Regions from separate parts of the Pantoea sp. YU22 genome, predicted to be linked through region 3. Evidence: predicted binding sites of a transcription regulator. Region 3 holds the regulator's gene; each other region holds the start of a gene.
The links. Region 3 encodes Fur, which represses iron uptake genes when iron is present. Its sites were predicted from a motif close to ATAATAATGAGAACNACTATCAA; they were not measured.
Positions count from the first base shown of each region.

Region 1: a site for Fur is predicted at 8,235-8,257, ahead of exbB (tol-pal system-associated acyl-CoA thioesterase). Genes of this name have one in related genera too.
Region 2: a site for Fur is predicted at 3,312-3,334, ahead of EKL29_RS17090 (TonB-dependent receptor domain-containing protein). Genes of this name have one in related genera too.

Region 1 covers NZ_RYDU01000014.1:68,512-79,293, forward strand. The annotation lists gene EKL29_RS17350 (spore coat protein U domain-containing protein) at 144-713, shown strand; gene EKL29_RS17355 (spore coat U domain-containing protein) at 763-1,251, shown strand; gene EKL29_RS17360 (molecular chaperone) at 1,273-1,965, shown strand; gene EKL29_RS17365 (fimbria/pilus outer membrane usher protein) at 1,966-4,416, shown strand; gene EKL29_RS17370 (spore coat U domain-containing protein) at 4,413-5,387, shown strand; gene EKL29_RS17375 (MFS transporter) at 5,384-6,706, opposite strand; gene EKL29_RS23135 (hypothetical protein) at 6,825-6,986, opposite strand; gene exbD (TonB system transport protein ExbD) at 6,999-7,421, opposite strand; gene exbB (tol-pal system-associated acyl-CoA thioesterase) at 7,425-8,150, opposite strand; gene EKL29_RS17390 (TRAP transporter substrate-binding protein) at 8,501-9,478, shown strand; gene EKL29_RS17395 (TRAP transporter small permease) at 9,525-10,031, shown strand; gene EKL29_RS17400 (TRAP transporter large permease) at 10,041-10,782, shown strand, end outside.
Region 2 covers NZ_RYDU01000014.1:7,281-18,062, forward strand. The annotation lists gene EKL29_RS17085 (hemin-degrading factor) at 1-768, opposite strand, end outside; gene EKL29_RS17090 (TonB-dependent receptor domain-containing protein) at 824-3,181, opposite strand; gene EKL29_RS17095 (SelT/SelW/SelH family protein) at 3,423-3,710, shown strand; gene EKL29_RS17100 (PadR family transcriptional regulator) at 3,721-4,257, opposite strand; gene EKL29_RS17105 (siderophore-interacting protein) at 4,341-5,132, opposite strand; gene EKL29_RS17110 (hypothetical protein) at 5,362-5,565, opposite strand; gene EKL29_RS17115 (helix-turn-helix domain-containing protein) at 5,749-6,612, opposite strand; gene EKL29_RS17120 (DUF2474 domain-containing protein) at 7,196-7,363, opposite strand; gene cydB (cytochrome d ubiquinol oxidase subunit II) at 7,365-8,369, opposite strand; gene EKL29_RS17130 (cytochrome ubiquinol oxidase subunit I) at 8,371-9,795, opposite strand; gene EKL29_RS17135 (helix-turn-helix domain-containing protein) at 10,638-10,782, opposite strand, start outside.
Region 3 covers NZ_RYDU01000001.1:4,148-14,929, reverse strand. The annotation lists gene seqA (replication initiation negative regulator SeqA) at 1-467, opposite strand, end outside; gene ybfF (esterase) at 718-1,482, shown strand; gene ybfE (LexA regulated protein) at 1,637-1,912, shown strand; gene fldA (flavodoxin FldA) at 2,048-2,578, shown strand; gene fur (ferric iron uptake transcriptional regulator) at 2,933-3,376, shown strand; gene EKL29_RS00065 (hypothetical protein) at 3,434-3,829, opposite strand; gene glnS (glutamine--tRNA ligase) at 4,067-5,734, opposite strand; gene nagE (N-acetylglucosamine-specific PTS transporter subunit IIBC) at 5,898-7,928, opposite strand; gene nagB (glucosamine-6-phosphate deaminase) at 8,260-9,060, shown strand; gene nagA (N-acetylglucosamine-6-phosphate deacetylase) at 9,118-10,266, shown strand; gene EKL29_RS00040 (N-acetylglucosamine repressor) at 10,274-10,782, shown strand, end outside.

The sequences.
Region 1 (10,782 bases), on a different contig from region 3:
CACTTAGCTTAAAGCTAAGATTTTCCTCAGGATGAGGCGTAATCTCTGGCCTGGCCGGGGCCGCTACGCCAGATCTTGCTTGTGTTACTAATTAATCACCGGGCGAAAAAGCACTGACTCTACATAATCGGTAAGGATTAATTATGAAATTCAAGCTTTTTCTGTTTGCCGCTGCGGGCCTGACCTCGGCATTATCCTCTGTTACTTTTGCCGCCACCACGACAGGGACAATTAACGCTACCCTGACGCTGACCACGGGCTGCCTGGTGAACGGCCAGTCCGCCACCAGCGGCGTTAACTTCGGTACCCTGAACTTCGGCAGCAGCGCGGCGACCTTCGACACCCTGAACGCCACGCTGGTCGGTGCGGCCGGCAACGGTATTTACGTGCGCTGCACCACCGGTCAGACCTACAACGTGCAGGTGACCAGCAGTAACGCAGCACCTGCCACTGTCTTTGGGACGGTTTCCGGCCAGCCGCGCTACCTGATCCTCGGCTCCAACAATACGCAAGGGATCGCCTACACGCTGTACAGCGACGCGGCCTTTACCACCGCTATCGCCAACAACACCAATATCCCCGCCACCGATACCACTGACCCTACGCTTGGCACCAACTACGCCATCTACGGGCGCGTCGTGGGCGGCGGCTTCAACCCGCTTATTCCGGCAGGTACCTATACCGACACCATTAACGTCGCCGTGAACTACTGATCGCGCGTTCAGGAGCATTCGGGTGGCTGCGCTGCGCGCTTTGCGCAGGCTGATCTGCACGCTGCCCCTGCTGACAGGAAGTCTTAGCGCCTGGAGCCTGCCTACCAGCACGTTTCAAGTCTCTGCTTCCATTGTGGCGGGCTGCGTCGTCTCCGGTACGAATACCGGCGTTTTCGGCACGCTTGATTTCGGCTCGCAGTCAGGCGTCGCCAGCAGCAGCGTCAGCGCCAGCTTCGTGCAAAGCACCGCCATTACGCTCGCCTGTACCCCCGGCACGACGCTGAGCATGAGCATTAACGGCGGCAGCAACTACACCACGACGCGCAACCTGAAACACACCAGCAATACCAACACCGTGGCCTATGCCCTCTATACCAACGCCAGCCATACCACCGCCATTCCGGTAAACAGCGCCGTCGCGCTGAGCTACAGCAACGCCAGCAACATTACGTTGCCGATTTATGGCCTGCTGCGGCTGCCCGGCCCGACGCGCGCTGGCGTCTACACCGACACGCTGACCGTGACGCTGAGCTGGTAGCCGCATGCTTAAAGGAGAAAGATGATGATGCGCGCCCTGTTGTTCCTTGTTTCCCTGCTGGCGACCAGCGCCCAGGCAGCGAATTCGCTGATGATCTGGCCTATCGATCCCAGCATCAACCCCGATGAAAAAGCCAGCGAGCTGTGGCTGGAGAATCGCGGCAACGCCACTACGCTGATGCAGGTACGCATCTTCAGCTGGCAGCAGGTCGGTGGCAAAGAGCAGTACGCCACGCAGCAGAGCGTCGTCGCCAGTCCGCCGCTGGTGCGTATTGAGCCTGGGCAAAAGCAGCTGGTACGCCTGATTAAGCAGACGCCGCCTGGCGCGGGCCAGGAGCTGGCGTACCGCGTCGTGCTCGACGAGATCCCGACGCCGCGCACGCCGGGCGAAAACCAGGCGGGCCTTAATTTTCAGATGCGCTACTCAGTGCCGCTGTTTGTCTATGGCGACGGGCTGACGCGCGACGCAGCGAAGCCAGAGCTGAGCTGGCGACAGGTCAGCGAGGGTGGAAAGTCCTGGCTGCTGCTCACCAACCGGGGCAGCGGCCACGCGCGCCTTAGCAACGTCACCCTCGGCGGACGCAAACTGGGCGACGGCTTGTTCGGCTACGTGCTGGCGCACAGCGAAAATCGCTGGCCGCTGAAAAATGCGGTTAGCGGCCAGATGAGGGCGGATACCAACGCCGGTGAATGGCGCAGCGCGCCCAGCCGCTAAATGCCAGGCTCTCTCCATCCCTGCGCGCTGGCGGTGGCCAGCGTCTGCGCTTCTCTGACGCCGGCCGCCGCGCTGGCGGAGACCTTTTCGTCGCTGCCGCCGCCGCCGTCGCTGGAGAGCAGCGGCGAACAGCAGCGTTATATGCTGGAACTGGTGATTAACCAGCGTGAAAACGGCGCTATCGTACCGGTAGAAAGACGCGATGGCCGCTTGCTGGTGCGCGCGGGCGATCTGCAGCGCGCCGGCATCCCGGCCGAGAAGCTGCCGGACCCGCAGCAGGTCGACGTTACCCGCTGGAACGAAGTAAAAGCGGACTATGACGATCGGCGTCAGCGCCTGCTGTTAACGGTGCCGCCCGCGTGGCTGCCAGGCCAGGTAATCGGCGCAGCGCAAAACGGGCCGCGCTACCCTGGCCGCACCTCCACCGGGGCGCTGTTCAATTACGACCTCTACGCCACCCGCACCGCCAACGCTGGCACGCGGCTGTCGGCCTGGAACGAGCTGCGCCTCTTCGGCTCCGCAGGCCAGTTTTCCAGCAACGGCGTCTGGCAGCAGCAGATGGAAGGCCGCGCTCCCGCGCAGGACGACGGCTATATCCGCTACGACACCTGGTGGAGCAATGAGGATGAGAACAAGGTGATCAGCTGGCGCGTCGGCGATCTCACCACCGATGCGCTCAGCTGGAGCAACAGCGTGCGTCTCGGCGGGATACAGATCGGCCGCGATTTTAGCGTGCGGCCCGATCTCGTGACCTACCCGCTACCGGCCTTTTCCGGTCAGGCCGCGGTGCCCTCCACCGTCGATCTCTTTATCAACGGCTACCAGTCCAGCCAGGCGAACGTGCAGCCGGGTCCCTGGTCGCTGACTAACGTGCCCTTTGTCAACGGCGCAGGCGATGCGGTCATTACCACCACCGACGCGGTGGGACGCCGGGTGACGACGACGCTGCCGTTTTATGTCTCCAGCACGCTGCTGAAAGCGGGCCTGAGCGACTACTCGTTTTCCACCGGCGCGTTCCGCAACAACTACGGCATTAAGAACGTCGATTACGGCAACGCGGCGGCCAGCGGCTCGCTGCGCTACGGCGCGACCGACTGGCTAACGCTGGAGACCCATGCCGAAGGCAGCGACTCACTGGCGATGGGTGGTGCGGGAGCGATGTTTCGCATCGGCAGCCTGGGTGTGCTGAACGGCGCGCTGGCGCAGAGCCAGATGAGCGGCGCAGCCGGAACGCAGTACAGCTGGGGCTACCAGTACAACAACAGCTGGTTCAGCATCGGCACACAGCATACGCTGCGCAGCCGCGAATTCGGCAACCTGGCGCTGCTCAACAGTCGTGCCGGCAACAGCAACGCCAGCAATACCACTTACAGCCTGGCGCGCCGCAGCGCCCAGTACAACGCCAGCGTGTCGCTGAGCCAGTACGGCAGCCTCGGTGCGGCCTACATCGATATCAGCGGCGGCGACGGCCAGCATACGCGGCTGCTTAACCTTTCGTGGAGCAAAACGCTGTGGGGCAACGCCAGCCTCTACCTCTCCGCCAGTCGCGACCAGCAACAGGGCGCATGGAGCGGCGCGATGTCGCTGGTGATCCCGTTCGGCGAACACGGCAGCGCTTCGGTCAGCATGGAGCGCGACCAGCAGGGCGAAAACAATCAGCGCCTCTACCTGTCGCGCTCGATGCCAAGCGACGGCGGCTTCGCCTGGGACGCCTCCTGGGCTAATCAGGGCGGCGACAGCGGCGATTATCGCCAGGCAAGCCTGCGCTGGCGCAATAATAAAATCGACACCTCCGCGGGCTTTTACGGCGACGACGACTACAACACCCAGTGGGCGGATCTCACGGGTTCGCTGGTGTTAATGGACAGCCAGGTATTTGCCGCCAACGGTATCAACGACGCCTTTGTGGTAGTGAAAACCAGCTACCCCGACGTCAATGTGCGCTATGAAAACCAGTCGATGGGGCGCACTGACCGCAGCGGCTACCTGCTGGTGCCCTCGGTCAGCAGCTATTATCCGGCGAAGTATGATATCGATACGCTCGATCTGCCCGCCGATATGACGACGCCGAAGGTTGAACAGCGCTTTGCGGTGAAACGCCAGAGCGGCTACCTGCTCCATTTTCCGGTAGAGAAGCTGCGCTCCGCCAGCGTGATCCTGCAGGACGCCGAGGGTCAGCCGCTGCCGGTCTCCAGCCAGGTGCTGCGCGAGGGCCAGGCGACTGAGTATGTCGGCTGGGACGGCATCGCCTGGCTGGAAAACCTGCGCGCCAGCAACCCCCTTCGCGTCGCCACGCCGGACGGCCGAACCTGCAGCACCGAGCTGACTATCGCCAGCGGCCAGCCGCAGGCGCTGAAAACCTATGGCCCGATTACCTGTCCGCTGCCGCCGCGACCGGCGGGCGCGCCGACTCCCAACCCCGATAATGCCACCTCAGGGATCACACCATGAAAAAAATGCTGCTGCTGATGCTGCTGATGCTTTTCCCGACGCTGTCGCGCGCCGCCTGCACCCTGCCCAGCTCGACCGCCAGCTTTGGCTCGGTCACGACCTTCGTGGTGAACAGCACGGCAGAGGCGACCTCGACCAATGCCAACGTCAACTGTGGGGCCGGCTCGTCACTCTCGCTGCTGGGCAATAACCAGATCACCTTTCAGCTTACCGGCGCCACCAACGTCAGCGGTACGCGCGGCATCCTTAAGCGCAGCGGCGATACCGGCACGGACAATATTCCCGTCCAGCTCTGCGTCGACAGCGCCTGCGCAACGGAGCTGACTATCGGCGGTGCCGCCCATGTCTTCAGCCAGTCGGTGCTGGTTAATCTCGCCGGACTGCTGGGCAGCCTCAACTTCGCCATTCCGGTCTATCTGCGCACCGTACCGGGTCAGACGGTCGCCGCCGGCACTTATACCACCACGCTTAACCTGGCGGTAACCTATAACGTCTGCACCAGCATCGGCGTCGGCAATCTCTGCCTGACGCCGCAGAGCGGCAGCGGCGTGATCCCCATCGCCGTCACCCTGGTCGTCACCAATGACTGCACCACCATTACCGCGCCCAATATCAGCTTTGGCAGCGCGCCGCTGGTCGGCAGTTTTTCCGCCGTCTCGCAGACGATTAACGTGGTATGCAGCAAAGGCAGCACCTACACGGTGGGATTAAGCAACGGCAGCTATGTCAACGGCACGCAGCGCCAGATGGCGAGCGGCGCGAACCGGTTGAGCTATGAGATTTACAAGGGGACCAGCAGCAACCGCTGGGGGCCGAGCGGCACCGATCGCTACAGCAGCGCCAGCGCCACCAGCGTCAGTACGGATGGACTGACGCGCGGCTATAACTACACCGCGCGCATACTCACCACGCAGACCACGCCGCCCGCAGGAAACTACACGGACAGCGTGGTGGTGGATGTGTCGTTTTAAACGGAGGCGCCAGCGGCGGCGGTGCTGCTGCGTCGCGCGCGATACTGTTTGACCATGCGTCCAATCAGCAGCGTGCCGATCAGACCGCAAACGGCGGCAAAAGTGAGCCATACGCCGGGCATCGCTTTATCGCCGGTGGCGTGGATCAGATAGCTGGAGATAGCGGGCGTAAAGCCGCCAAACAGCGCGGTCGCCAGACTATAGGCGAGCGAGAAACCTGAGGCGCGCACTTCGGCAGGCATAATCTCCGCCAGATAGACCACCATTGCGCCGTTGTAGCTGGCGTAGAGGAACGAGAGCCAGAGCTCAGCTTCCATCAGATGGGCGAAGCTCGGCGATCCTACCAGCCAGTGCAGCACCGGCCAGGTGGTGACGATCATCAGCAGTGTAAAGGTAATCAACAGCGGGCGGCGGCCGATACGGTCCGACAGCGCGCCCATTACCGGCAGCCAGAACAGGTTGGAGATGCCGATGCACAGCGTGACCAGAAAGCTCTCTTTGTCACTCATCATCAGCACGGTTTTGCCGAAGGTGGGCGTAAAGGCAGTGATCATATAGAACATAACGGTGGTGGTGACCACCATCAGCATTCCCGCCAGCACCAGTGCCCAGTTGCTCGCCAGCGAGCGCATAATATCCCGCATGCTGGGATGGTGTTTGCGCTGGCTAAAGGCTTCGGTCTCTTCCAGCATACGGCGGATCCAGAACAGAAACGGCACGATCATACAGCCGATGAAGAAAGGAATACGCCAGCCCCAGTCCGTCACCGCCTCTTTTGCCAGCAGATGGTTGATCAGCAAGCCGAGCAGCGCAGCGAAGATCACCGCGATCTGCTGACTGCCCGACTGCCAGCTGACGAAAAAGCCTTTACGTCCTTTCGGCGCAACCTCCGCCAGATAGACCGAGACGCCGCCCAGCTCCACCCCAGCAGAGAAGCCCTGCAGCAGACGGCCCAGCAGGATGAGGATCGGCGCGGCGGCGCCCAGCGTGGCGTAGCCCGGCACTACCGCGATGGTGAGCGTGCCTATCGCCATCAGCCCCAGCGTTAACAGCAGCCCTTTACGACGGCCATGATGGTCGATATAGGCACCAAGCACGATGGCGCCCAGCGGCCGCATTAAAAAGCCAGCGCCGAAGGTCATCAGGGTTAACATCAGAGAGGCGAATGGGTCGTCGCCTGGGAAAAAGGTTTTCGATATGGCGGTGGCATAATAGCCAAACACCATAAAGTCATACATTTCAAGGAAGTTACCGCTGGTAACGTTAAAGATGGTTCGAGCGCTGCCCTGAGGCTTTTGTAAAGGTGAAGTGTGACTCATAGTGGCTTCCTGCGTTTTTTTCCCCTTTTAGCCTGCCTGAGCCGGGAATAATGTGACATACCTCACCATTGCACTTTACAATCACGAAACCAAAAGTAACAAATAATTAACCCCGCAATTATGCAGCATAATTCACCATTAAATGCCGCACTCCCCCTTTCTCCTCTCTGACGGGCAGCCTCCAGAGGCCGCTCGCCTGCGCAGCCGCAAAACCATAAACAGCGCCCTCGCCGCCAAAAACAAAAAGGGCAGCCGTCTGGCTGCCCTTTTCAATTTGCATCTGCTTGCCCGCTTATTTTGCGGCGGTTTCCATGCCCATCAGGCCGATCTTGAGATAGCCCGCGGCGCGCAGCTTATCCATCACGTTCATCAGGGTTTCATAATCCACCGACTTGTCGGCCTGGAAGAAGATCGTCGTCTCTTTATTGCCTGCGGTCTGGCTGTTCAGCACGTTGACCAGCGTCTCCGGCGTGACCGGATCGTTGCCGATAAAGAGCTGCTTGTCGGCCTTAATCGACAGATAGACTGGCTTCTCCGGCCGCGGCTGCGGCGCGCTGGTCGAGGCGGGCAGATTAACGCGAACATCCACGGTTGCCAGCGGCGCGGCCACCATAAAGATGATCAGCAGAACCAGCATAACGTCGATAAACGGCGTTACGTTGATTTCATGCATTTCGCCATCGCTTTCCAGGTCGTCGTTTAATCGCATCGCCATGACTTAACCTACGCGTAATTTCTGAGCGGTCGGGCGAGCGTCAGCGCTTTTCGCGTTAAGGTTGCCCAGGTCGATATCGCGGCTCTGCAGCAGCAGGATTTGCGCGGCCACGTCGCCCAGCGACGCTTTATAGCCCGCAATCATGCGTGCAAAGACGTTGTAGATCACTACCGCAGGGATCGCTGCGACCAGACCGATGGCGGTTGCCAGCAGCGCTTCGGCAATGCCGGGGGCGACAACGGCCAGGTTGGTGGTCTGCGTCTGCGCGATGCCAATAAAGCTGTTCATGATGCCCCATACCGTGCCGAACAGGCCGATAAAGGGTGAGACGGAACCGATAGTGGCGAGGAAGCCGTTACCGCGTCCGGCGTGGCGGCTGAAGGCGGCGACGCGGCGCTCAAGGCGGAAGCTGGTGCGCTCTTTAATACCGTCGGTATCCTCTGCGCCCGCGGAGAGTTCAATCTCGTTTTGCGCGTCATTAAGCAGGACTGCGCTGTGGCTGTGGCTTTTGAACTGCGCGGCGGCACGGGCGGCGTCGCCTAAGTTACGGGCTTCGCCCAGCGCCATCTGCTCGCTTTTTAATCGGCGTTTTGCCGCGCTAAGCTCGGCATACTTTCCAAAAAAAATCGCCCAGGTCACGACCGACGCCAGCAACAGGCCGATCATTACCACTTTTACCACGATATCAGCATGTTGATACATGCCCCAAACAGAGAGATCCGTTTGCATCAAGTCACTGGCTACCACGCTGCGTCTCCAACTTCATATGCAGGAATAATGGATAAGCGCGAATAATAGCAAAAAACGAGCGAATTGATAGTAGTTCTCATTACTATTTACAAAGTACAGGGACGGTATACCCGATCGTTACTGACATTTTATGACACTTTTCGGGTCGATTTCAGAAATGTGATTTCCTGTATAAATTTATTAAAACATCGTTTCAAAATGTGAGCTTGTTCATTCAATTCACATTGCCGCATTTTCAGCCAGCGCGTTTTGCCTATTCTGGCAACACGCGGGCCGCCTCCTCTGCCGCGCAATACCTGTGCCCTCCTCTACCTGCCTGGAGAAAAATAATGAGAATGAATAAATGGATCCTTGCCGCTTCCGTCTCTGCGGCGCTCGCCCTGAACGCGACATCGGCGTCGGCGAAGGTATTAAAAGTGGCGGAGGTTCAGCCCGCCGGCTACCCCACCGTCGTGGCTCTGCAGCATATGGGCGACAAGCTGAAACAGGCCACCAGCGGACGCCTGGAGATGAAAGTCTATGCAGGCGGGGTGCTGGGCGATGAAGATCAAACGCTGCAGCAGGTACAGCTCGGCGCGATCGATATGATCCGCGTCTCGCTGGCGCCGGTCACCACCATCGCGCCCGAAACCAGCGTGCTGACGCTGCCCTATATCTTTCGCGACGTGGACCATATGCATAAGGTGCTGGACGGCGAAGTCGGCAAACAGATCGTCGACAAGTTCGACGCCGATGCCAACGCGCGCATGGTGTTTCTCGGCTGGACCGACGCGGGCGAGCGCAACATGATCACCAAAAAGCCGCTCAGCAAACCAGAGGATCTTAAAGGCATGAAGATCCGCGTGCAGAACAGCGCCATTTCGCTGGCGACCCTGAAAGCGATGGGAGCGAACCCGGTGGCAATGGGGGTCAGCGAAGTATTTAGCGCCATGCAGACCGGCGTGGTGGACGGTACGGAGAACAATCCGCCAACCTTCGTCGCGCATAACTACCTGCCGGTAGCGAAGTTCTACACCCTGACCGGCCACTTTATCCAGCCGGAGATGATCCTCTTCTCAAAAACCTCGTGGGCGCGTCTGTCGCCGGAGGATCAGACGCTGCTGAAGAAGCTCGGTAAAGAGGCGCAGGATGAAGAGCGTCAGCTGTGGGCAACCTACACCCAACAGTCGATTGAGAAGATGAAAGCGGGCGGCGTCACCTTTCAGGAGACCGACAGAGACTACTTTATGAAAGCCACGCAGCCGGTTCGCGATCGGTTTGGCGGCGCATACAGCGAACTGATGACGCAAATAGCCGACGTTAAATAACCCACCGCCGCCGCGCATTCGACGCGGCGTTATTCAGGTAACGCATATGACCCGATACTCTCGTCTGATGGATGGGCTCTATCTGCTGTGCATGGGCATCGCTGCCGTCGCGCTGTTGGTGATGGTGACGGTGATCCCCATCGGCATTTTCGCCCGCTATGTATTAAACGGCGCGCTGGCGTGGCCCGAGCCGGTCGCCATTGTCTGCATGATCATTTTTACCTTTATCGGCGCGCCGGTGGGTTTCCGCGCCGGTACGCATATCTGCGTCTCGATGGTGACGGATCGCCTGCCGCCCACCGCGCAGCGGCTGATGCTGCGCCTGTGCGATCTGCTGATGGTGGCAACCTGTCTGGTGATCTTCCAGGCGAGCTACAACCTCTGCCTGGCGATGTGGATCCAGCCGCTCGCCTCGCTGCCTGCGGTGACCTACGGCGAGATGTATTTGCCGATCCCCATCGGCGCGCTGTTTACCCTGTTGTTCGTGATTGAGCGGCTGCTGAATGGCGATCAAAGCCAGCGGCCAGTGGTGGTTTTAGGCGGCACCCATTAAGGAGCGACCATGGACGCATTGATGTTAATCGGCAGCCTGGTTGTGCTGCTGCTGTTGGGCTTTCCCGTCGCCTTCGCTGTGGGCCTCAGCGCCTTTATCGGCGCATGGTGGATCGATCTGCCGCTGGAGGCGGTGGTGATTCAGATCACCAACGGCGTTAATAAGTTTTCGCTGCTCACCATTCCCTTCTTTATTCTGGCAGGCGCGATTATGGCGGAAGGCGGCATTGCGCGACGGCTGGTTAATTTCGCCTATATCTTTGTCGGCTTTATTCGTGGCGGGCTGTCGCTGGTGAATATTGTCGCCTCAACCTTTTTCGGCGCGATTTCCGGCTCGTCGGTGGCGGATACCGCCTCGATTGGTTCGGTGATGATTCCGCAAATGGAGCAGAAGGGTTATCCGCGCGACTTTGCCGCGGCGGTCACCGCCAGCGGCTCGGTGCAGGCGGTGCTGACGCCGCCCAGTCATAACTCGGTGATCTATTCGCTGGCGACCGGCGGCGTGGTGACCATCTCCTCGCTGTTCGTCGCTGGCATCTTTCCCGGCTTGCTGCTGGGTTTCTGCCTGATGGTGATGTGTCTCGCTTTCGCACGCAAGCGGGGTTACCCCAAAGGGGAACGCATTCCGTTTCGCCAGGCGGTGAAAATCTTCTTTGACGCCTTCTGGGGTCTCTTTACCATCGTGATCATTCTGGGCGGCATCCTGTCGGGCATCTTTACCGCGTCGGAATCAGCCGCCATCGCCTGCCTCT
Region 2 (10,782 bases), on a different contig from region 3:
GCCGGTAAAGATTTGCGTGCAGCCCCGATTGCCGACGAAAATCATTATTTCATTGCCCTCCTCCTGCACCTGCGTCAGCAGACGTGCCAGCGAGTTGTTATCCACGCGCCATGCCAGATCGTCTCCCGCCGCGCGGAACGCCTGCAGCCTTGAAACGTTATGGCGTTTCAGCAACCGGAAAAACTGGTGCACGTCAGTCATGGCGCGCCACTCGCTGTCGAGGGCGGCGGCGTCGAAATCGCAGGCGAAATTAGCTGCCTCCGCCGCCTCGACTCTCAGCTCGGCGGGCGCGTTATCAACAAAGCGCGCAATCAGCACCTGCCAGGCGTTCATATCGGTATGGTCGGTGGCGTAGATTTTCAGCACCGCGTCGCCGTAACGGTCAAAGATCTGGATACTCTGCCGCTCGCCGCGCGCGCTCTGCTCGCGCAGAAAGAAAGCGCTGCGCCACTGGTCAGGGAAAAAACGCAGGTCGAGCGCGCGTGGATTAAGCACCAGCCCGGCGTGGTCGCCCAGCCTGACGTTCTGGTAATGGCCGAGGTGCTCATGCACCGCATAAGCATTGCGGGTGATATTTTTCGTTTCGCCAACCGCTTCCAGCGCCAGCATCAGCTCGCGAAACTGCGGCTTCAGCGGCTGCGCCTCATGGCCGACGCGGGCGTGGCACAGCTCGGCTTCGCTGACGCCCATCAGGGCCGCCAGGTCGCGGGCATATTTTTTCGGATGTTCGCTTTTCGCTAGCTGGTACTGCTGCCAAAGTGGGTTCATTGCGCACTACTCCCTTCAGAAAAGCGCCCTGCGCCTGCGCAGGGCGGACGAGTGATTAAAATTCGACGTTAACGCCCAGTTGATACGTACGGCCCGGCATTACCGCCAGCGCCACATCGTTGCGATCCTGCGCCGTGTCGGTGGTCAGCTGGCGGCTGCTGGTGTAATCCCAGTATTTGCGGTCGGTCAGGTTATAGACGCCGCCGCTCAGCCGGACATTTTTCGCAACCTGCCAGTAAGCGGTAGCATCCACCATGCCATAGCCCGGCACGCGCATATATTCGCTGGTGGAGTCGGTAATCGCCGTGCCTGTATTTTTGTAGCTTTCGCGGTTGGTCTCAGTGGCGCGCTTGCCTTTAACAAAGGTTGCGGTAACGGCGGCGCCATAGCCGCGCTGCGCATCGTCCCACGCCAGGCCGACGATCGCCTTCAGCGGCGCGACGCTGTCGAGATCGACATATTTGTCGCCCGTGTAGTTCGATTTTGACTTCCCTTCGTTATAGCCCAGCGCAAAGGTGGCGCTCAGCCCGTCGACCGGCTGGAACCAGGTGCCAAAGTTAACTTTGGTCGTCAGTTCGGCGCCGTAGATATAGGCTTTATCGCGGTTTTCCGCCTGGAAAGAGGTGTAGATATTGCTCGGCACGTTAACAAATTTGTCAGGGTTGCCAGAGCGGGTGTAGCGCGTGTAGGCGATAAAGTTTTTGTACTGGTTGTAGAACAGCGAGGTATTCACCGTGACGCCTTCCGTTACCTGACCTTTCAGACCCCATTCAATATTATTGCTGGTTTCTGTTTTCAGGTCCGTGTTGCCGATCAAGGCATACTGGGCAGTGCCCGCATAGCTGGCGCCCATATTCCATGAGCCGTAAAGCTGGCTGGCGGTCGGGAACTGCACGCCACGCTTGTATTGCAGGTAAGTGATCAGCGCTGGCGTCAGATCGTACTGGAAGGTGAGCGACGGCAATACCTTAGTATCGCTGCTGCCGGAGCCGTAAAGCGCTTCCAGCTGTTCTGCGGTCAGCACGCTGCTGCCGGAGGCGAGATCGGAGAGGTCGCGCGGTTTGGTGTTCTGGTACATTACGCGCGCGCCGGGGATCACCGCGAAGTTATGGCTGGCGAGGTCGAAATTGATTTTGTCCTGGACGTAGCCCGCTACGGTATAGCTGCGACTGTCGGCCTGCGGCTGCATAATCGCGCCAGCGTTACCATACGACGAGGTTGAGGTAGAGCGGAACGGACGCTCGGTTTTTTCCCCGCGGGCGTTAATACCGGCGCTCAGTTCATGACGGCCCAGGTTTTTAGTGGCGCGCGTGTCGAAGCCCAGGCTATCGGTGTTGTAGTCCGACCAGACCCTTTTATAAGCGGTGGCGCTGCTCGGCATCCAGGTGTTGTCGTGCGACTCGGTTTTCTGCCAGTAGAGACGCGTGGTCAGCGTATCAAGCAGGTCATTGTAAGGCGTCCATTCATCCCCCAGGCTGACGCCGAAGCGGCGCGTATCGCTCTGCTGCTGCGTGGTTCCCCAGACGGCAGTGCCGCCGCTGTTCCAGCCATCGTAGTGGGTATGGTTAGTTTTCTGGTAATAGTCAAAGGTGGCGCTCAGCTTGTGCCGATCGTTCGGTTGCCAGATGCCTGAGGTCATAAAGGCATCGGAGTGCCAGTTAGCCGGATAAGATGCTTTCACGCCGCTGTTGTTTCTGGTCTCCTGACCGTCACGGCGGCTGTAGACGAACACCCCGCGCAGCTCGTCGTCGCCCGCCGCCGCCGTGATGCCGTTGTGCCAGCTGCGGTTAGAGGAGTCGTAGTCGCTCTGATAGCCGAAATAGGTGTGTTTGCTGCTGCTCAGGTAGTCATCGGCGCTTTTGTTATGGAAAGAGACGTTGCCGCCGATAGCGGTGTTAGGCTGACTGACCGCCGTTGCGCCCTTTTCAATATCTATGCTGCCGAACATATAGGGATCGATATAGTCGCCGCGACCGATACCGAAGGTGTTGTTGCCGACGCGGCTGACATAGGGTCGCCCTGTCGCATCCGGCAGCGGAATGCCGTCAACGTCGAGTCCGACGCGATTGCTCTCCAGACCGCGAATGTTATAGCCAGTGTAGCCTGCGCGATCGAAGCCGCTTTTACCTACTGAAGAGCCGCCTGCCGCTCCGTTGGCGCTGATTAACGGCTCGTAACGCATAATAGAGCCGAAGTCGTTCGCCCCACGTTTCTGAAGGTCATCGGCGGTAAGAGTGGTTTTATTTCCCGCGTCAGGTTTCGGCGCGGTAACGGTCATCACAGGCTCGCTGCTGTTTTTTTCAGCGGCAAGCGTGTTGCTGTCGGCATAGCCGCAGGCGACATGAACCGAAGAGGCCAGCAGCGCAATTTTACAGAGCCGCTGTTGGGTCAATCCCTGAAACATTGAAGACATAAGCGCAAATACCTTTATAAACGTTAGTATTTGCTCACTTACTTGCTATCAGTAGTCAGACTACGGTTTCGCACATAAAACCGTAAACAGAAACGCCGTTTTTATTATAAGTAATTTCGCAAGGACTGTAATGCAAGTGGGAATCATTATCAACTAGGTGCAGATTAAGATGTATCTTGTACCGCACAATTTGCTAATCTGCGCTTTACGTCATTGACTACTGCCACGCTGGAACATTGCCATGACTGAGAAACCCACCATCACTATCCACTACTGCACGCAGTGTAACTGGCTGCTGCGCTCCGCCTGGATGGCGCAGGAACTTTTGCATACCTTCGCAGACGATCTGGCGGCAGTCACGCTCCGGCCCGGGACCGGCGGGATTTTCGTGATCACCATTAATGATGAAATCCTCTGGGAGCGTAAGCGCGACGGCGGCTTTCCAGACGCGGCGGCGCTGAAGCAGCGCGTGCGCGACGTCTGCTTCCCGGAGCGTTCGCTGGGACATGTCGATAAGAAAAAAAGCTGAGACAGCGGCTTTAGCTGGCGGCGATCTTATCCGCCGCCGCATTCAGCGCGTCGACGATATTCTCCAGCGCTTCCGCCGAAATGGCTTCCTGTGACAGGCGGTTATTGAGCACGGCGCGCATACGATGGATGGCGTGATCTACATCAGGAATGCTGCGGTTATTGACCAGGATAGCCAGCGAGGAGAGACGCTCGATAATATGTTCGACGGATGCCTGCTGTTCTGCCAGCAGCGCACGTCCTGCCGCATTCAGCGTATAGGCTTTGCGCGACGCCTGCGAATCCACCACGCGGATAGCGTCCATCTCCTCCAGCAGCGTCAGGTTAGGATAAATAATGCCGGGGCTGGGAGAGTATTCCCCTTTGGAAAGCTCTTCGATTGATTTGATCAGCTCGTAGCCATGCGCATCGTTTTGCGCCAGAAAGTGCAGCATTAACAGGCGGATATCGCTGGCATCCAGCATCTTCTCACGACGTTTACGGCGACCGCCGCAGCCACCGCGCGCGGGGGAATCCTGATGACACGAGAAAGCCGGATCCTGTTTCATTGCCTGCCTGAAGGGGGAGTATGGTCGGGAGGAAGATAGTAGTCCGCCGCCTGGCAAAATTCAACACGGGCGGCGGCGGCAGCTTATTTCGCGTGCCAGTAAGCGACGGCGCGCACAAAGGTACCATCCAGGCCGCGCCGCTCGACAAAGTAGTCGCCGAGCGCTTTCGCGAAGTCGCCTTCGCCGGTCAGCCAGATAAAGTAATCTGACGACGGAACGGCGATGTTATCCAGCGCGGCGATGAGCGCGTCGAGTTTATTCGCCTCTGCCGCGCCGCTACCAAGCCAGTGGGCATTCACCCCGCTCAGATCCGGCAGATAGTCGCGCCCGGTCGCTTCATCTACGCAGGCGAACAGATGCAGCTCCTGCGCCTCGATAGCCGCCTGACGGCGCTTAAAGGCAGGCAGGCCGGTTTCATCGCAGACATAGAGCTGAAAACCGTAGTCGGTCGGTACCACCAGCGAGCCGCGCGGGCCGCCCATAATGAGCCGATCGCCCTCTTTCGCCTGCTGCGCCCAGTTGCTGGCGACGCCGCCGTCGTGGATGTAAAAGTCGAGCGTTAGCGACGCTTCGCCGTCAAAGGCGAGCGGCGTATAGTCGCGCGCTGGCGGACGCGCCCCATTCGGCCAGACGATGCCTTCATCGGTCATCTGCGGCAACTGCAGCGCGTCGTCACTGTTCTGCGGGAAAAAGAGCTTGATATGGTCGTCAAAGCCCGGCGAATTAAAGCCTGCCAGATCGCTGCCGTGAAAGGTGACGCGCCAGAATTCACCCGCAACCAGCGTTTTGCTGGCGACGGCGATATGGCGAAAACGCAGCTCGTTGCGCACGCGCTGCGGCGCGCGGCTTCGGAACGCTCTGTTGTCGGAATGCATAGGTTCTCCTTTTACGAAGCCGGTCAGCGTCGCCGGCTGCGGACGTCAATGCGTAAGAATGTCAGAAATGATTCTCATTTGAGAGGCTCAGATTACTCATGATATATCTTAGGCGCAAGGATCGATTGTGCTATTTCCGCGCAGCCGAACAGGCGCACAGGCCAGCGCCTGCACGCGTTAAGGAGAAAGGGTAAAGCGAAGGCGCGCGCTGAACCGGCGCGCGCAACGATCAGACGTTGTCGTTTAAGGTGTCTGAGCTGAAGTGCTTTTGCGATTGCTGCGGCAGCGCGTTGTCGCCCTGGATTTCGTGCTGGGTCGGCTGGGCGTGCGGATGCAGGCCAGCAGGCGGCGTAAAGGGTTCAGCCATCTGGGCGCCGGCAAAGAGCGGCAAAGCAGCAAGCGCCGTAGTAAGTAACAGCGAAGAAAGTTTCATGGTTGTCGTCGTTTTATATCTGGTTCGGAAAGAACCTGAAAGGCAGATGAATATCCAGTCCGGCCAGCCTTATGCACGATATCCGCATGGCTTCCGGGTTAAGACAGGAATTTTACGCCAGAAAGCGCATCTGTTTTATAGAATCGTGCGGTTTATCACGTTTCACCGCACGAAAAGCCGCTGTCAGCACTGGGTGACAGGCACAGAGAAGAGACCGACCAGCGCATCGGGGGTTGAGGCCTTCATATCCAGCCGCAGCAGATCTTTTCCCTGACGGCGCGCGACACCCAGCGCAGGCAGATGCACGTAGTAAAGATCGGCGATAAAGCGCGTGAGCTGCTCCGGCGAGCCTTGCCAGGGGATGGTGGCGTAAAGGCCGCGCGCCGACGTCCAGTTGACGATATTCGGTCCCAGGATATCGGCGTGCTGGCTCTCCAGCGCCTGGAACAGGCTGATATGCTGCTGTTCCGCCGAGTTGCCGGGGCCATACTGAAAGCCGAGCCAGCCGCGATCGACCTGCTGACCAGCCAGACGAACAAAGTTGCGCGCCTGCTGCGCGACGGTCTGCGCATGGTCGCGCACGTAGTCGCCGAATTTACACTCCCACTCGATCAGCTCGCCGCGCAGCTGCAGCTCATCGCGCTCTACCAGCTGCGCCTGCATCATTTCGCCGTGAATGGAGATAGGCCCGTGGAAGCTTTTCAGCTGCAGGTCGGGCACGCGGCGGAAAGCGCCTGGCGTGAGGGAGAAATGGTTCTTGAAGACGCGGGTGAAGTTCTGCTGGTTATCAAAACCAAAACGCACCGCGATATCGATTAGCGGCATGCGGGTCAGACGCAGCGCCATAGCGGACATCGTCAGGCGACGCTTGCGCGTATAGGCCGCCAGCGTCTGGCCGGTCATCTCTTTGAACATGCGCTGCATGTGCCATTTGGAGTAGCCGGATTTCAGGGTAATCAGATCGATATTGAGATCGTCGGTCAGATTCGCCTCAATCCAGTCCACCAGATCGCTGATGTACTGTTTTTTTACGTTCAGGCTGAGCATTTCTGTGAAGATCGTAGAAAGTAGTGCGAGATTAGTCACATAATCATAACAAAAACGTCTTACGCATGTAAGAAAGGGTAAAGAAAGCGCAAGCAAAGCGGCGATAAAAGGCATTTAATGTTTAGCCTGTCAGGGGAGAGGCTAAGAAATGAAACGCCGAGAGCATCAACAGAAGAGCAAAGCGTCCCGCGAAGAGCTGTTTTAAACAATGTCGCAATCTCACCCGTGTCTGAAAAGCCAATGACGTGGGCAGAAGAGCAAAGCCCCCGCAACAAAACTGTTTAAAACAAAGTCGCAATCGTCCCGTGCCTGAAAAGCCAATGACGTGAGCAGAAGAGCAAAGCCCCCGCAACAAAACTGTTTAAAACAAAGTCGCAATCGCACCCGTGTCTGAAACGCTAATGGCATGGGCAGAAGAGCAAAGCGTCCCGCGACAGGGATGTCGCGGGCCGAGCGAGCATGGATGCCTTGAGCGACTTTGCGATCGGCCCATGCCATTGGCGTCAGCACCGGCCCTTGCCCTTGCCCATATAAAGGCATAAAAAAAGGCTGGCAACGCCAGCCTTTATATCAACCAAAACTGTTAGTGACTTCGCATACCTGCTGCGGTCATCATCATCCGGAACAGCATGGCCACGACACCGAGCGCCAGCACGCTTGCTCCATAGATCACCACCAGCCACAGAATGCGTTTCCACAACGGGGCTTTGGCTTCATTGTGGTTTTTCATGCTGTCGACTTCGGTTCGCATATCAATGGTATCCTTCGTCTGCTTTGACTTTCCCGCGGAACACGTAGTAGCTCCAGAAGGTGTAGCCAAGAATCATCGGAATAATCAACAAACTGCCTACCAGCATAAAGGCCTGGCTAATCGCCGGAGACGCTGCCTGCCAGATCGTAACGGAAGGCGGAATAATATTCGGCCATACGCTAATGCCAAGTCCGGAAAAGCCGAGGAAAATCAGCGCCAGCGTCAGCAGGAACGGCGAATAGTGCGCCTCGCGCTTAATGGCGCGAATAATGCCCCACGAGCAGAGCAGCACCAGCACCGGAACCGGCAGGAACCAGTAAAGGTTCGGACGGGTAAACCAGCGCTGCGCGATAGCGTCATGGCTGAACGGCGTCCACAGGCTGATAATGCCGACCACTACCAGCAGCGCGATCACCAGCGGCGTCGCCAGCGCAGACATCTTACGATGCAGCTCATGCTCGGTTTTCATAATCAGCCAGGTACAGCCCAGCAGCGCATAGGCGATAACCAGACCCACGCCGCAGAACAGCGGGAACGGCGCCAGCCAGTCCATTGCGGAACCGCTGAAATGACGACCTGTTACCTGAATGCCGTCAAGCATCGCGCCAACCGCCACGCCCTGGCTGAAGGTCGCCAGAATAGAGCCCGCCACGAAAGACTTGTCCCAAAACGCGCGGTGCGTTTCGGTCGCCTTAAAGCGGAACTCAAAGGCGACGCCGCGGAAGATCAGGCCAATCAGCATCGCCGTCAGCGGAATAGAGAGCGCATCGGCGATCACGGAATAAGCCAGCGGGAAAGCGCCATACAGACCCGCGCCGCCCAGCACCAGCCAGGTCTCGTTGCCATCCCATACCGGCGCGACAGTGTTAACCATCATGTCGCGCTCGACCGCATCCTTATTAAAGGGGAACAGCAGCCCGATACCGAGATCGAAACCGTCCATGACGATATACATCAGGGTGGCGAAAACAATAATCGCGAACCAGATAATGGAAAAATCGATCATCTTATTTTCCCTCCTGCGGATCGTTCAGACTTTCATGTGCCGCAGAGAGCGGACGAGCCGGAGTTTTGCCATGGCCTGGACCGCCGTGACGCACATCCTTGCCTTCGCCGGTGAGCGGGCCTTTCTTAATCAGACGGATCATATAGATGTAACCTACGCCAAACACCGCGGAGTAAACCAGGATAAAGGCCAGCAGGCTGATGCTCATATGCAGATCGCCATGACCAGACACCGCATCAATGGTGCGCTGCACGCCGTAAACGACCCAGGGCTGACGGCCAATTTCCGTCGTGAACCAGCCCGCCAGCAGTGCGATCAGACCAGAAGGCCCCATCAGCAAGGCAAACCACAGAAACGGACGCGACTGATAAAGACGCCCTTTATAACGCAGCCACAGGCTGACCACGCCAAGCGTAATCATCAGCAGCCCCATCGCCACCATCACGCGGAATGACCAGAAGATGATCAGCGAGTTAGGACGATCCTCTTTCGGGAACGTCTTCAGCGCTGGCACCTGCTTATCCAGGCTGTGCGTCAGAATCAGGCTGCCGAGGTAAGGGATCTCCACCGCATATTTGGTGCGTTCTTCATCCATATCCGGGATACCGAACAGGATCAGCGGCGTCGCTTCGCCCGGCGGGTTTTCCCAGTGTCCCTCAATCGCGGCGATCTTCGCTGGCTGATGCTCAAGGGTGTTCAGACCGTGCGCATCGCCAATCATCGCCTGAATCGGCGCGACAATCAGCGCCATCCACAGCGCCATAGAGAACATCTTGCGGATAGCCGGGTTATCGTTGCCGCGCAGCAGATGCCATGCGCCGGACGCGCCGACAAAGAAGGCGCTGGCAAGGAAGGCGGCGACCGACATATGGAACAGACGGTAGGGGAACGACGGGTTGAAGATAATTTTCAGCCAGTCCTCCGGCACCACAATCCCGTTCTGGATCAGATAGCCCTGCGGCGTATGCATCCAGCTGTTAGAGGCGAGGATCCAGAACGTAGAGATCAGGGTGCCCAGCGCCACCATACAGGTCGCGAAGAAGTGCAGTCCTGGTCCGACGCGGTTCCAGCCGAACAGCATCACGCCGAGGAAGCCTGCTTCCAGGAAGAATGCGGTCAGGACTTCATAAGTGAGCAGCGGACCGGTAATACTGCCCGCGAACTGCGAGAAGCCGCTCCAGTTGGTGCCGAACTGATAGGCCATCACCAGACCTGATACCACACCCATACCAAAGTTAACGGCAAAGACTTTGGACCAGAAGTGATAGAGATCGCGGTAGGTTTCGTTACGGCTTTTCAGCCACATGCCTTCGAGCACTGCCAGAAAGCTGGCGAGGCCGATGGTAATGGCGGGAAAAAGGATATGAAAGGAGACAGTAAACGCGAACTGTATCCTGGCCAGGTGAAAGGCGTCTAATCCGAACATTGCTTACCTCGTTGCCACATATAACACCATATATTTACTTATAGTTAACAACCAAAGCACAGCGTTAATATTTACGCTGTGCTTAAGCCTATTGCTGACGCGAATTTATAGGAACTCGCGCCTGACAAACAGAAACAGTCTGGGATGCGAAAACTATAACAGCGTTTTTTGATTTTGGTCATTGTTTTTGTCCGTAATTACCTATTTTAACGCAAGGTTTTAGGTTAATTCACAGGCTTTAATGTGACATCTTTGTTATTTATTGTTGCGTGATTATGTGAGGGGAGTGACGAAAGTCACATAGCAATTCTTTACATACGCAACGCCATGTTTTGGCGTGTTATTTTCCCTATACCCACAGCAGAAAAACGGGCAATTCTTTAGTTTAGTACAGGCCTTAATTAATGCAAATTAAGCATTTAGGCCCTTAAGAACCCCTTTTAAGGCGTTACGTTTAAAAAGCGTGATTTATGACACACAGCCATTATTCGCTATTCCGTCACGCTTAATTAATCCGTCACAAAAAGATGAGATAAAGTTGTTAATAAAAACCTAACATGGCGCAGCGGTAATAACCGATGCAGCGACGATTTTTATTCAGGCGGATATTGGCGCGCCTCGTTTTGGCCGCTTGCTTTTCGCTTTTTTGTTTAGCCTCTGCTGGTACGACGCTGAATGAGAGCCGGGGGAACAGAACCTCTGGATCCCTTCTCGCGCGGGCCTCTGTTTTGATAAGGATGTAAAGCCGCGCCGCAAAAGCGAAGCGGTAAAGCCCGCCGGGAAAGCAGGCTGCAGGGGATGAGGCCGATTCAGAATGCGCGCTGTAGCGTAACGGCGCGCCGTCAGGCTTTCTCGCGCTGCGCCAGAATACGGTTCACGTTAAGTTCCAGCCAGTCCGCGAGGCCGACCACCTGCCCTTCCAGCTCGCGACCAAGCGGCGTCAGACAATATTCCACATGCGGCGGCACGACATTGTAGGCGATGCGC
Region 3 (10,782 bases):
CCGGTATTGGTATTGGTGATCACCCAGTACGGCGTGCCGGGTACGTGCTTCGGCTTAGTATGGGTGCCATTTTGCAACAGCGTTTGCTCGTCACCCGCAAAATAAACGCGAGTACGGCCCTGCAGCGATGCAGTAGCCTCAGCAAAAGCCGAAGGATCAAGACGATAGAGCGTTGACAAAATCATCATAAAACGATTAACCGCTTTCTTCTGTTCGGCGTATTCGTCCGACAGCAGCAGTTCACGTACGGCGCGTACCCGATCCTGCGGACGGTTTTCCGCACGCACCGGCTGAATCGTTTTTTGCGCCGTATCGCCCGCCGCTAACGGCGCTGCCGCCGCAGGCGCGCTTTGACCGGCAGTAAATTTTAGCATCCGCCGTAAAATGTCAGAGGCGCTCTCGCCGATATGTTGCGTGTGGCTGGCGATATAGCGGTAGAGGTCTTCGTCAACTTCGATCGTTTTCATCTTTTTCCGTACGGTTTTGACTCGTGACAGAACCACGCCAGCCTGAAAAACACCGCTGCAAAGCTCGGTTGTTCGCTGGACGGGCGGGTTCTAACATAAGGATTATAAAGTTAAAACCAGGCGGGCTGATAGCATTCGCACGCTCAGAGGGCAAAAGTCGGAATATGCCCTAAAGCCTGTCGTGTCGTCGCGCCTGGAAAGGTAAAAGCATGATAACCTAACCCAAGGTCCCCATCGTAAGAACTTTGCCATGATTTTAAATGCTCGTCTGCAAACTGACCAATCAATCGCTGACTCCTTACCCATCCTCTTCATTCACGGCCTGTTCGGCAGCCTGGATAACCTTGGCGTGCTGGCGCGCGGCCTGAAAGACGCAGGGCCGCTGATTCAGGTGGATGTACGCAACCACGGCCTCTCGCCGCGCGCCGAAGAGATGAGCTATCGCGCCATGGCGCAGGATATGTTCGAGACGCTGGACGCGCACCATATCGATCGCGTCGCCGTTATCGGCCACTCGATGGGCGGTAAAATTGCCATGGCGATGAGCGCGCTGGCGCCGCAGCGGCTGGAGAAGCTGGTGCTGATCGATATCGCGCCGGTGGATTACCAGACACGACGCCACGACGAAATTTTCGCTGCCGTCCGCGCAGTGAGCGACGCAGGCGTGCGCCTGCGCAGTGAGGCCGCGCAGGTGATGCGCACTCATATTAAAGAGGACGGCGTTATCCAGTTCCTTCTTAAATCGTTTCAGGATGGCGAGTGGCGCTTCAACGTTCCGGCGCTATGGGATAATTACGCTACAATAACTGGCTGGGAAGAGGTGCCGGCCTGGCCCCATCCCGCGCTCTTTATTCGCGGCGGCGACTCGCCCTATCTCGACAATCACTACCGCGACGCGCTGCTGCGTCAGTTTCCGGCGGCCCATGCGCACGTGATCAGCGGCGCTGGCCACTGGGTGCACGCCGAGAAGCCTGATGCCGTATTGCGCAGCGTTCGTCGCTTTTTTGCGCTTTAAAAGCAAAAGCTTGCCGTTCGCGGTTTAGCATTGGCGTCATCTCTTCGGCTGGAGTATGATGGCGCGCTAAATTTTGCCGCTGCTCATTTTTTGTCGCGGCAATGGCCCATTTCGTTATAAACGCGCCTGTTCGCGCCTTCAGTTTTACTAAGCCATGGCAAAAGAACACACTGACCGCACCACGCTGGATCTGTTTGCAAACGAGCGTCGGCCCGGTCGACCGAAAACCAGTCCGCTATCGCGTGATGAACAGCTGCGCATCAATAAGCGCAATCAACTGAAACGTGACAAAGTGCGCGGGCTGCGCCGTGTCGAACTCAAAATGACCAGCGAAGCCGTGGATGCGTTGAATACGCTGGCTGAGCAGCGCAACATCAGCCGCAGCGAACTGATTGAACAAATGCTGCTGGCGCAACTCAAACTGGACTGAATCGCGCAAAGCGCACGCAGAAGCAAATCGCGCGGCTTTTCAAGTTCCGCCCGTTTGCTCGCTCTGCTATCATTCGCTTAATTGTGCGCTCTGCGCATGCATCTCATTATCAGGATTTAAGAGGTTATTTACCCCATGGCAATCGTAGGCATCTTCTTTGGCAGCGATACCGGCAACACCGAAAACATTGCAAAAATGATCCAGAAACAACTGGGCAAAGACGTTGCGGAAGTGCATGACATTGCCAAGAGTACTAAAGAAGATCTGGAAGCGTTCGACATTCTGCTGCTGGGCATTCCAACCTGGTACTACGGCGAAGCGCAGTGCGACTGGGATGATTTCTTCCCGACGCTGGAAGAGATCGATTTTAACGGCAAGCTGGTAGCGCTTTTCGGCTGCGGCGATCAGGAAGACTACGCAGAATATTTCTGCGACGCGATGGGCACCATTCGCGATATCATCGAGCCGAACGGCGCGGTGATCGTGGGTCACTGGCCGACCGAAGGTTATCACTTTGAAGCCTCTAAAGGTCTGGCGGACGACAAACACTTCCTCGGTCTGGCCATTGATGAAGATCGTCAGCCGGAACTCACCAGCCAGCGTGTCGACGCCTGGGTTAAACAGATCTATGACGAACTGCAGCTGCAGGCGATCATCGAAGCCTGATTACCCACATACTCAATGTGGGCGCTGGCTCACATTGAGTTAATGTTTTTTCCTATAGAAATAATAGCTACAGCTTTTTAACTTTTATCTCCGATTCTGTACAATACCCACATCGGTTATCTGCTTATTTCTCCCGCGAGGTCATGAAGTTAGCGAAATGATAACGAACCTCCTGTATTTCTCCGCCCGGTGCCGTTACGTATCTTCTTACAGCCCGTGTTGATCTCAGGCGTTTCCCTCGGTTTTCATTTCAATACTTCACCTCTATAATGAGACGCAAATGAGAACAGACACCGAACGACATTCAAGGCAAGGCGCCTCAAGTAACCAGCAAAGTAACAGGACAATATCCGCATGACTGACAACAACACCGCATTAAAGAAGGCTGGCCTGAAAGTCACGCTGCCCAGACTTAAAATTCTGGAAGTGCTTCAGGAACCTCAGTGCCATCACGTCAGCGCGGAAGATCTTTATAAACGCCTGATCGATATGGGCGAAGAGATTGGTCTGGCTACCGTTTATCGTGTACTTAACCAGTTTGACGATGCGGGCATTGTGACGCGTCACAACTTTGAAGGCGGGAAATCGGTTTTCGAACTGACCCAGCAGCAGCATCACGATCATCTGATCTGCCTCGACTGTGGCAAAGTGATCGAGTTCAGCGATGAGTCGATCGAAGCGCGCCAGCGGGATATCGCAACTCGCCACGGCATCAAGCTGACTAACCACAGTCTTTATCTCTACGGTCACTGTGCGCTGGGCGATTGCCGCGAAGACGAAACGCTCCACGACCAGTAAAAATGTGCTATGCAGTCATTCTAAAAGCCGGTATGTCTACCGGCTTTTTTATGGGCGTCAGGCAACCAGCGTTTCGTGCAGGTAGCGCCAGCGGGGAACGGACGTGCTGCAGTCCAGAATCGCCAGCGAGATGCGCGTCTGATCGCTGCCGTTCATCATTTGCAGTTCACGGTACTGAATGGTGATTTCATCTTTTTGCTGAGAGATGACGGCGTGCTCGCTGGTCGCGATGCGCATTCCTTCTCGTCGTCCCTGCAGCTGGCGGAACAGCTCTTCGGTCTGGTTCAGATCGAGCAGCCTGCCCTGCGGCGTCACCATGCGGAAATCGGGATGGAAATGCGACAGCAGCAGATGGAAAGTGTCATCCCCACCTGAAGGCTGGTTAAATATACGTTCGATTAACTGATGTAAAACCACCACGCTGTGTTTTGCTTCCTGACCAAGAGCCGTCATCATTTTTCCTTCTTATTGCCCGCATAGCCTCTTTTAAGAGCGAATAGCCTACCTGAAAAAACGAAATTCACAGCTGGAAACTGATTAATTTTTGTTAACTCAGATAACTCCCAGCGCGGCCTGACAAGAGTTGATTATTTACAACAGCACAAAAAAACGTCTAAGTGCAGATTGCAGTCATAAAAAAGGGCGATTGCTCGCCCTTTAATGATTTTATGATGACGTTGATTTAAAAATCTAATCGCCGATTTTCGCCCAGGTATCACGCAGACCCACGGTGCGGTTAAACACCAGCTGGTTTGGACGTGAGTAGCGGCTGTCGGCGCAGAAATAGCCTTCGCGCTCAAACTGATAAGGCGCTTCCGGGCTGGCATTCTGCAGGCCCGGCTCGACGAATCCCTGACGGATCTCTAAAGAGTTCGGATTGATGGTCGTCAGGAAATCCTCTTCCGCGCCTGGATTCGGCACGCTGAACAGGCGATCGTAGAGTCGGAATTCCGCTGGCAGCGCGTGATCCGCAGAGACCCAGTGGATTACTCCTTTCACCTTGCGGCCATCAGCCGGATCTTTGCTTAAGGTATCGACGTCGCAGGTGCAGTAGATGCAGGTGATATTGCCTTCTTCATCTTTAGCAACGCGTTCGGCGCGGATCACATAAGCATTGCGCAGGCGAACTTCTTTGCCCAGCACCAGGCGCTTGTACTGCTTGTTGGCTTCTTCGCGGAAGTCAGCGCGGTCGATCCAGACCTCACGGCCAAAAGGCACATCGCGAGTGCCCATTTCGGGCTTGTTCGGATGGTTCGGCATAGTGATGATTTCATTATGCCCAGCCGGCAGGTTTTCAATCACCACTTTCAGCGGATCGAGCACCGCCATAGCGCGCGGCGCGTTTTCGTTCAAATCGTCGCGAATGCAGGACTCCAGCGACGCCATCTCCACCACGTTGTCCTGTTTGGTTACGCCAATACGGCGGCAGAACTCACGGATCGAAGCGGCAGTGTAGCCGCGACGGCGCAGACCAGACACGGTCAGCATGCGCGGATCGTCCCAGCCTTCTACCACGTTCTCGCTGACCAGCTGCGTCAGCTTACGTTTCGACATCACCGCATATTCGAGGTTAAGGCGGGAGAACTCATACTGGCGCGGATGCACCGGAATAGAGATGTTGTCCAGCACCCAGTCATACAGACGGCGGTTATCCTGGAACTCCAGCGTACAGAGCGAATGGGTGATATTTTCCAGCGCATCGGAGATGCAGTGGGTAAAGTCGTACATCGGATAGATGCACCACTTTTTGCCGGTCTGATGATGCTCGGCAAACTTAATGCGGTAGAGCACCGGATCGCGCATTACGATAAAGCTGGAGGCCATATCGATTTTGGCGCGCAGGCAGGCTTTGCCCTCGGCAAACTCGCCGTTGCGCATTTTTTCGAACAGCGCCAGGTTCTCTTCTACGCTGCGATCGCGGTATGGGCTGTTTTTACCCGGCGCGGTCAGGGTGCCGCGATATTCGCGGATCTCTTCCGGCGTCAGTTCGTCAACATAGGCCAGGCCTTTATTGATCAGTTCAACCGCGTAGTGATAAAGCTGATCGAAGTAATCAGAGGAATAGCGAACCTCCCCACTCCACTCAAAGCCCAGCCACCGCACGTCGCGTTTGATGGATTCAACGAACTCCATATCTTCTTTAACCGGGTTGGTATCGTCGAAACGCAGGTTGCACTGACCCTGATAGTCCTGAGCGATGCCGAAGTTCAGGCAGATCGATTTTGCATGGCCAATATGCAGATAGCCATTAGGCTCAGGCGGGAAACGGGTATGCACGCTGTTGTGCTTGCCGCTCGCCAAATCTTCGTCAATGATCTGACGAATAAAGTTAGTTGGGCGGGCTTCAGCCTCACTCATCTCTCAATCCTCAATACGTATAGCGGGTGGTTTGTACCACGAAGTAACGGAGTATGATCCACAAAGCGCCGAAGGGAAACAACCGGTTTGTTAAGGCGATAAAACGAAAAAAGGCAGGAATTGCTTCCTGCCTGCTTTTTTTTACGTCGCCGCGGTTAAGGGCTTAGCCTTTTACCTCATAAAGCGGGGTTTCTCCGGCCACTACCGTGCCGGTCGCCAGCAGCGTCAGACCGACGAAATCCTCACTGTTGCTGACCACGACCGGACTGATCATCGAGCGCGCGTTGGCGTTCAGGAAATCGAGATCCATCTCCAGCACCGGCTGTCCCGCCGACACCATCGCGCCCTCTTCCACCAGCCGGGTAAAGCCTTTGCCACCCAGCGCCACGGTATCGAGGCCCATATGCACCACAATCTCCACGCCGCTGCTGGTTTCCAGACAGAAGGCATGATTGGTGTCGAAAATCTTCACTACCGTACCTGCGGCTGGCGCCACCACCACTTTACCCGTCGGTTTAATCGCCAGTCCCTCACCCACCGCCTTGCTGGCGAAGGCTTCGTCAGGCACAGCGTCAAGGGCGACAACGTTGCCGCTTACCGGCGCCAGCAGCGTCGCAATCACCTTACTGTCGCGATTCAACGCCGCCTGCGGTTTTACTACCGGTGCCGCAGCGGCGGTAGACGCGCCGCCCGCCGATGCGACTGGCCCTTTTGTCAGCACCTTTTTCATAGCGGTGGCGATGCTTTCCGCCTGGGTGCCGACAATAACCTGCACGCTCTGTTTGTTCAGGCGAATAACGCCTGACGCGCCCAGATGTTTGGCGACCGATTCATTCACCTGTGACGAGTCTTTCACGTTCAGACGCAGACGGGTGATGCAGGCGTCAATGCCGGTCAGGTTGTCGGAGCCGCCGACTGCGCCGATATAGCGACGCGCCAGCGATTCGGTTGCGCTCTCGCCGTTGTCAGTGTTGTCGACGTTGACGTCATAGCCGTCCGTTTCGTCGCCTGCTACCGCCAGCTCGCGGCCCGGCGTCATCAGGTTGAATTTCTGAATAGTGAAGCGGAACACCACATAGTAGAGCACAAAGAAGACGATACCCTGCGGGATCAGCATCCACCAGTGGGTCGCCAGCGGGTTGCGGCTCGACAGCACCATATCCACCAGACCGGCGCTAAAGCCGAAACCGGCAATCCAGTGCATGCTGGCGGCGATAAAGACAGAGATACCGGTCAGCACGGCGTGGATGACATAGAGCACCGGCGCCACGAACATAAAGGAGAACTCCAGCGGCTCGGTAATGCCGGTGAAGAAGGCCGCAAAGGCTGCGGCCAGCATAATGCCGCCTACTTTCGCGCGGTTTTCCGGACGCGCGCAGTGGTAGATCGCCAGCGCCGCGCCGGGCAGGCCGAACATCATAATCGGGAAGAAGCCCGCCTGATAGCGTCCCGTAATACCGACAATGCCGGTGCCGTTAGCGATAGACTGCGCGCCGCCGAGGAACTTAGGAATGTCGTTGATGCCTGCAACGTCGAACCAGAATACCGAGTTCAGCGCGTGATGCAGACCGACCGGGATAAGCAGACGGTTGAAGAAAGCGTAGACGCCCGCGCCGACGGAACCCAGCTTCTGGATATGTTCGCCGAAGCTCACCAGACCGTTAAAGATCAGCGGCCAGATGTACATCAGAATAAACGCCACGATAATCATCAGGAAAGAGACGAGGATTGGCACCAGTCGTCGACCGCTGAAGAAAGAGAGCGCTTTAGGCAGCTCCACATGGCTGAAGCGGTTATAGACCTCCGCCGACAGGATGCCCACCAGAATGCCGACAAACTGGTTATTGATTTTGCCGAACGCAGCAGGCACCTGATCGACCGGCATCTTCTGAATCATCGCCACCGCTGCGGGCGAGCAGAGCGTAGTCACGACCAGGAAACCGACGAAGCCGGTCAGCGCCGCCGCGCCGTCTTTATCTTTTGAGAGACCATACGCCACGCCGATAGCGAACAGCACTGACATATTTTCAATAATCGCCGCGCCTGACTTTATCAGCAGCGCGGCGAGCGCGTTGCTTGCGCCCCAGGCGTCCGGGTCGAGCCAGTAACCGACCCCCATCAATATTGCCGCCGCCGGCAGGGTCGCTACCGGCACCATCAGCGCGCGGCCAACCTTTTGTAAGTAACCTAACATTTGTCCTTTCCCCCTATGAGACCGACTTGTCGCCCTGCGCCGCTTGCTTTTTATTGTCAGCCGCAGGGGTTGAATGACACTACACTTCACGTGCGCAGTGTAATGACAAATTAATTCGTCTCGCAAATTATAAGCGTCTCTTCTGTGATAATTATCACCAAAAAGCACCGATAACCGCGTAGACGTCTGGCGAACGACCCTAACTTATTTTATGATAAAAAATATCAAGACGCAGTGACCGCATAACGAAACCGTCTTCCGCCTACAGCGTAATGATGACCGCAGCGGTTACTGCATCGTCCCCTTTTCTTTTCTCAGAATGAGGTGAAACATGCGACTTATCCCTTTGGCTACCCCTACGCAGGTCGGTAAGTGGGCAGCCCGTCATATCGTTAACCGTATCAATGCCTTTAACCCTACCGCAGACCGCCCCTTCGTTTTAGGTTTGCCGACGGGTGGTACACCGCTGGAAGCTTACAAGCATCTTATTGAGATGCACAAAGCGGGCCAGGTCAGCTTTAAGCATGTCGTCACCTTCAATATGGACGAATATGTCGGCCTGCCGAAAGAGCATCCGGAAAGCTATCACAGCTTTATGTACCGTAACTTTTTCGATCACGTTGATATTCAACCAGAAAATATCAATCTTCTGAATGGCAATGCGCCAGATATTGACGCAGAATGTCGTCAGTATGAAGAGAAGATTCGCGCACTGGGTAAAATCCACCTGTTTATGGGCGGCGTCGGCAATGATGGTCATATCGCCTTCAACGAACCCGCTTCTTCGCTGGCCTCACGCACCCGCATTAAAACGCTGACGCATGACACTCGTATGGCGAATTCGCGCTTCTTTAACGGCGATGTGGATCAGGTGCCAAAATATGCGCTGACCGTTGGCGTCGGCACGCTGCTGGATGCGGAAGAAGTGATGATTCTGGTGACCGGCCATGTTAAAGCGCAGGCGTTGCAGGCCGCTGTCGAAGGCAACGTCAATCATATGTGGACCATCAGCTGTCTGCAGCTGCATGCAAAATCGGTGGTGGTATGCGATGAACCCGCCACCATGGAACTGAAAGTGAAAACCGTCAAATATTTCCGCGAAATGGAAGCGGAAAATATGAAAGGCGTGTAAGACGATGTTGTAAATGCCCGCCGCCTCGCTCTGGCGGGCTCAGCCGGGAGAACCAAGATGTACGCATTAGTAAACGGCCGAATTTATACTGGTCATGAAATTCTGGATAACCACGCGGTGGTTATTGCCGATGGGCTGATCGAACGCGTCTGTCCACGCGATGCGCTGCCCGCTGATATTGCGCAGCGCGACGTTGCAGGCGCGCTGATCGCTCCCGGCTTTATTGATTTACAGCTTAACGGCTGCGGCGGCGTGCAGTTCAATGACGACATCGACGCGCTGAGCGTCGAGACGCTGGAAATCATGCAGCGCGCCAACGAAAAATCGGGCTGCACCAGCTTCCTGCCGACGCTTATCACCAGCAGCGACGAACTGATGAAGCGCGCCATCGACACCATGCGCGCTTACAAACGCAAATATCAGCATCAGGCGCTGGGCCTGCACCTGGAAGGTCCGTGGCTGAATAAGGCCAAGAAAGGCACGCATAATCCCGATTTGATTCGCCTGCCCGACCCGTCGCTGGTGCGTTATTTGTGCGACAACGCCGACGTTATCACCAAGGTGACGCTGGCACCGGAAAACGCTGGCGACGAGGTAATTCGTCAGCTGACGCAGGCGGGCATTATCGTCTCTGCGGGTCACTCCAACGCCACCTATGATGAAGCCAAAGCGGGTTTCCGCGCCGGCGTCACCTTTGCGACCCATCTCTATAACGCCATGCCCGCTTTCGCCGGTCGCGAGCCAGGCCTGATCGGCGCGCTGTTCGATGCGCCCGACGTTTATTGCGGCATCATTGCAGATGGGTTACACGTCCATTACGCTAACGTACGCAATGCCAAACGCATTAAGGGCGATAAGCTGGTGCTGGTTACTGACGCCACCGCGCCCGCAGGCGCTGAAATTGATAAATTCATTTTCGCTGGCAAAACAATATACTATCGCAATGGCCTGTGCGTGGACGAGAACGGAACGCTGAGCGGCTCCGCCATTACCATGATTGAATCAGTACGCAACGCCGTCGAACATGTCGGCATCGCACTGGATGAAGCGCTGCGTATGGCGACGCTCTACCCGGCACAGGCAATGGGCGTGGAAAAACAGCTGGGCACTGTCGAAGCGGGAAAAGTCGCAAACCTGACTGTTTTTACGCGTGATTTCAAAATCACTAAGACGTTTGTCAATGGAGACGACGTCCTGAGCGAGTAAGCACTGAATGACCACTGGCGGCCAGACACAAATAGGAAATGTCGATCTTGTCAAGCAACTCAACAGCGCAGCCGTTTACCGGCTAATCGATCAGCAAGGCCCTATTTCGCGCATTCAGATTGCCGAACTCAGTCAGCTTGCGCCCGCCAGCGTCACTAAAATTACCCGCCAGCTTATCGAGCGCGGCCTGATTAAAGAGGTGGATCAGCAGGCATCCACCGGCGGTCGCCGCGCCATTTCCATCGTTACCGAAACGCGAAATTTTCACGCTATCGGCGTCCGGCTCGGCCGCAATGACGCCACGCTGACGCTCTTCGACCTCAGCGGCAAGTCGCTGGCGCAGGAAGATTATGCGCTGCCGGAGCGAACGCAGGAAACGCTGGAGCACGCGCTATTTGCCGCTATCGACAGCTTTATTGCGACCCACCAGCGTAAGATCCGCGAACTGATCGCGATCTCGGTGATCCTGCCTGGCCTGGTCGATCCGATAAACGGCGTGATCCGCTATATGCCGCA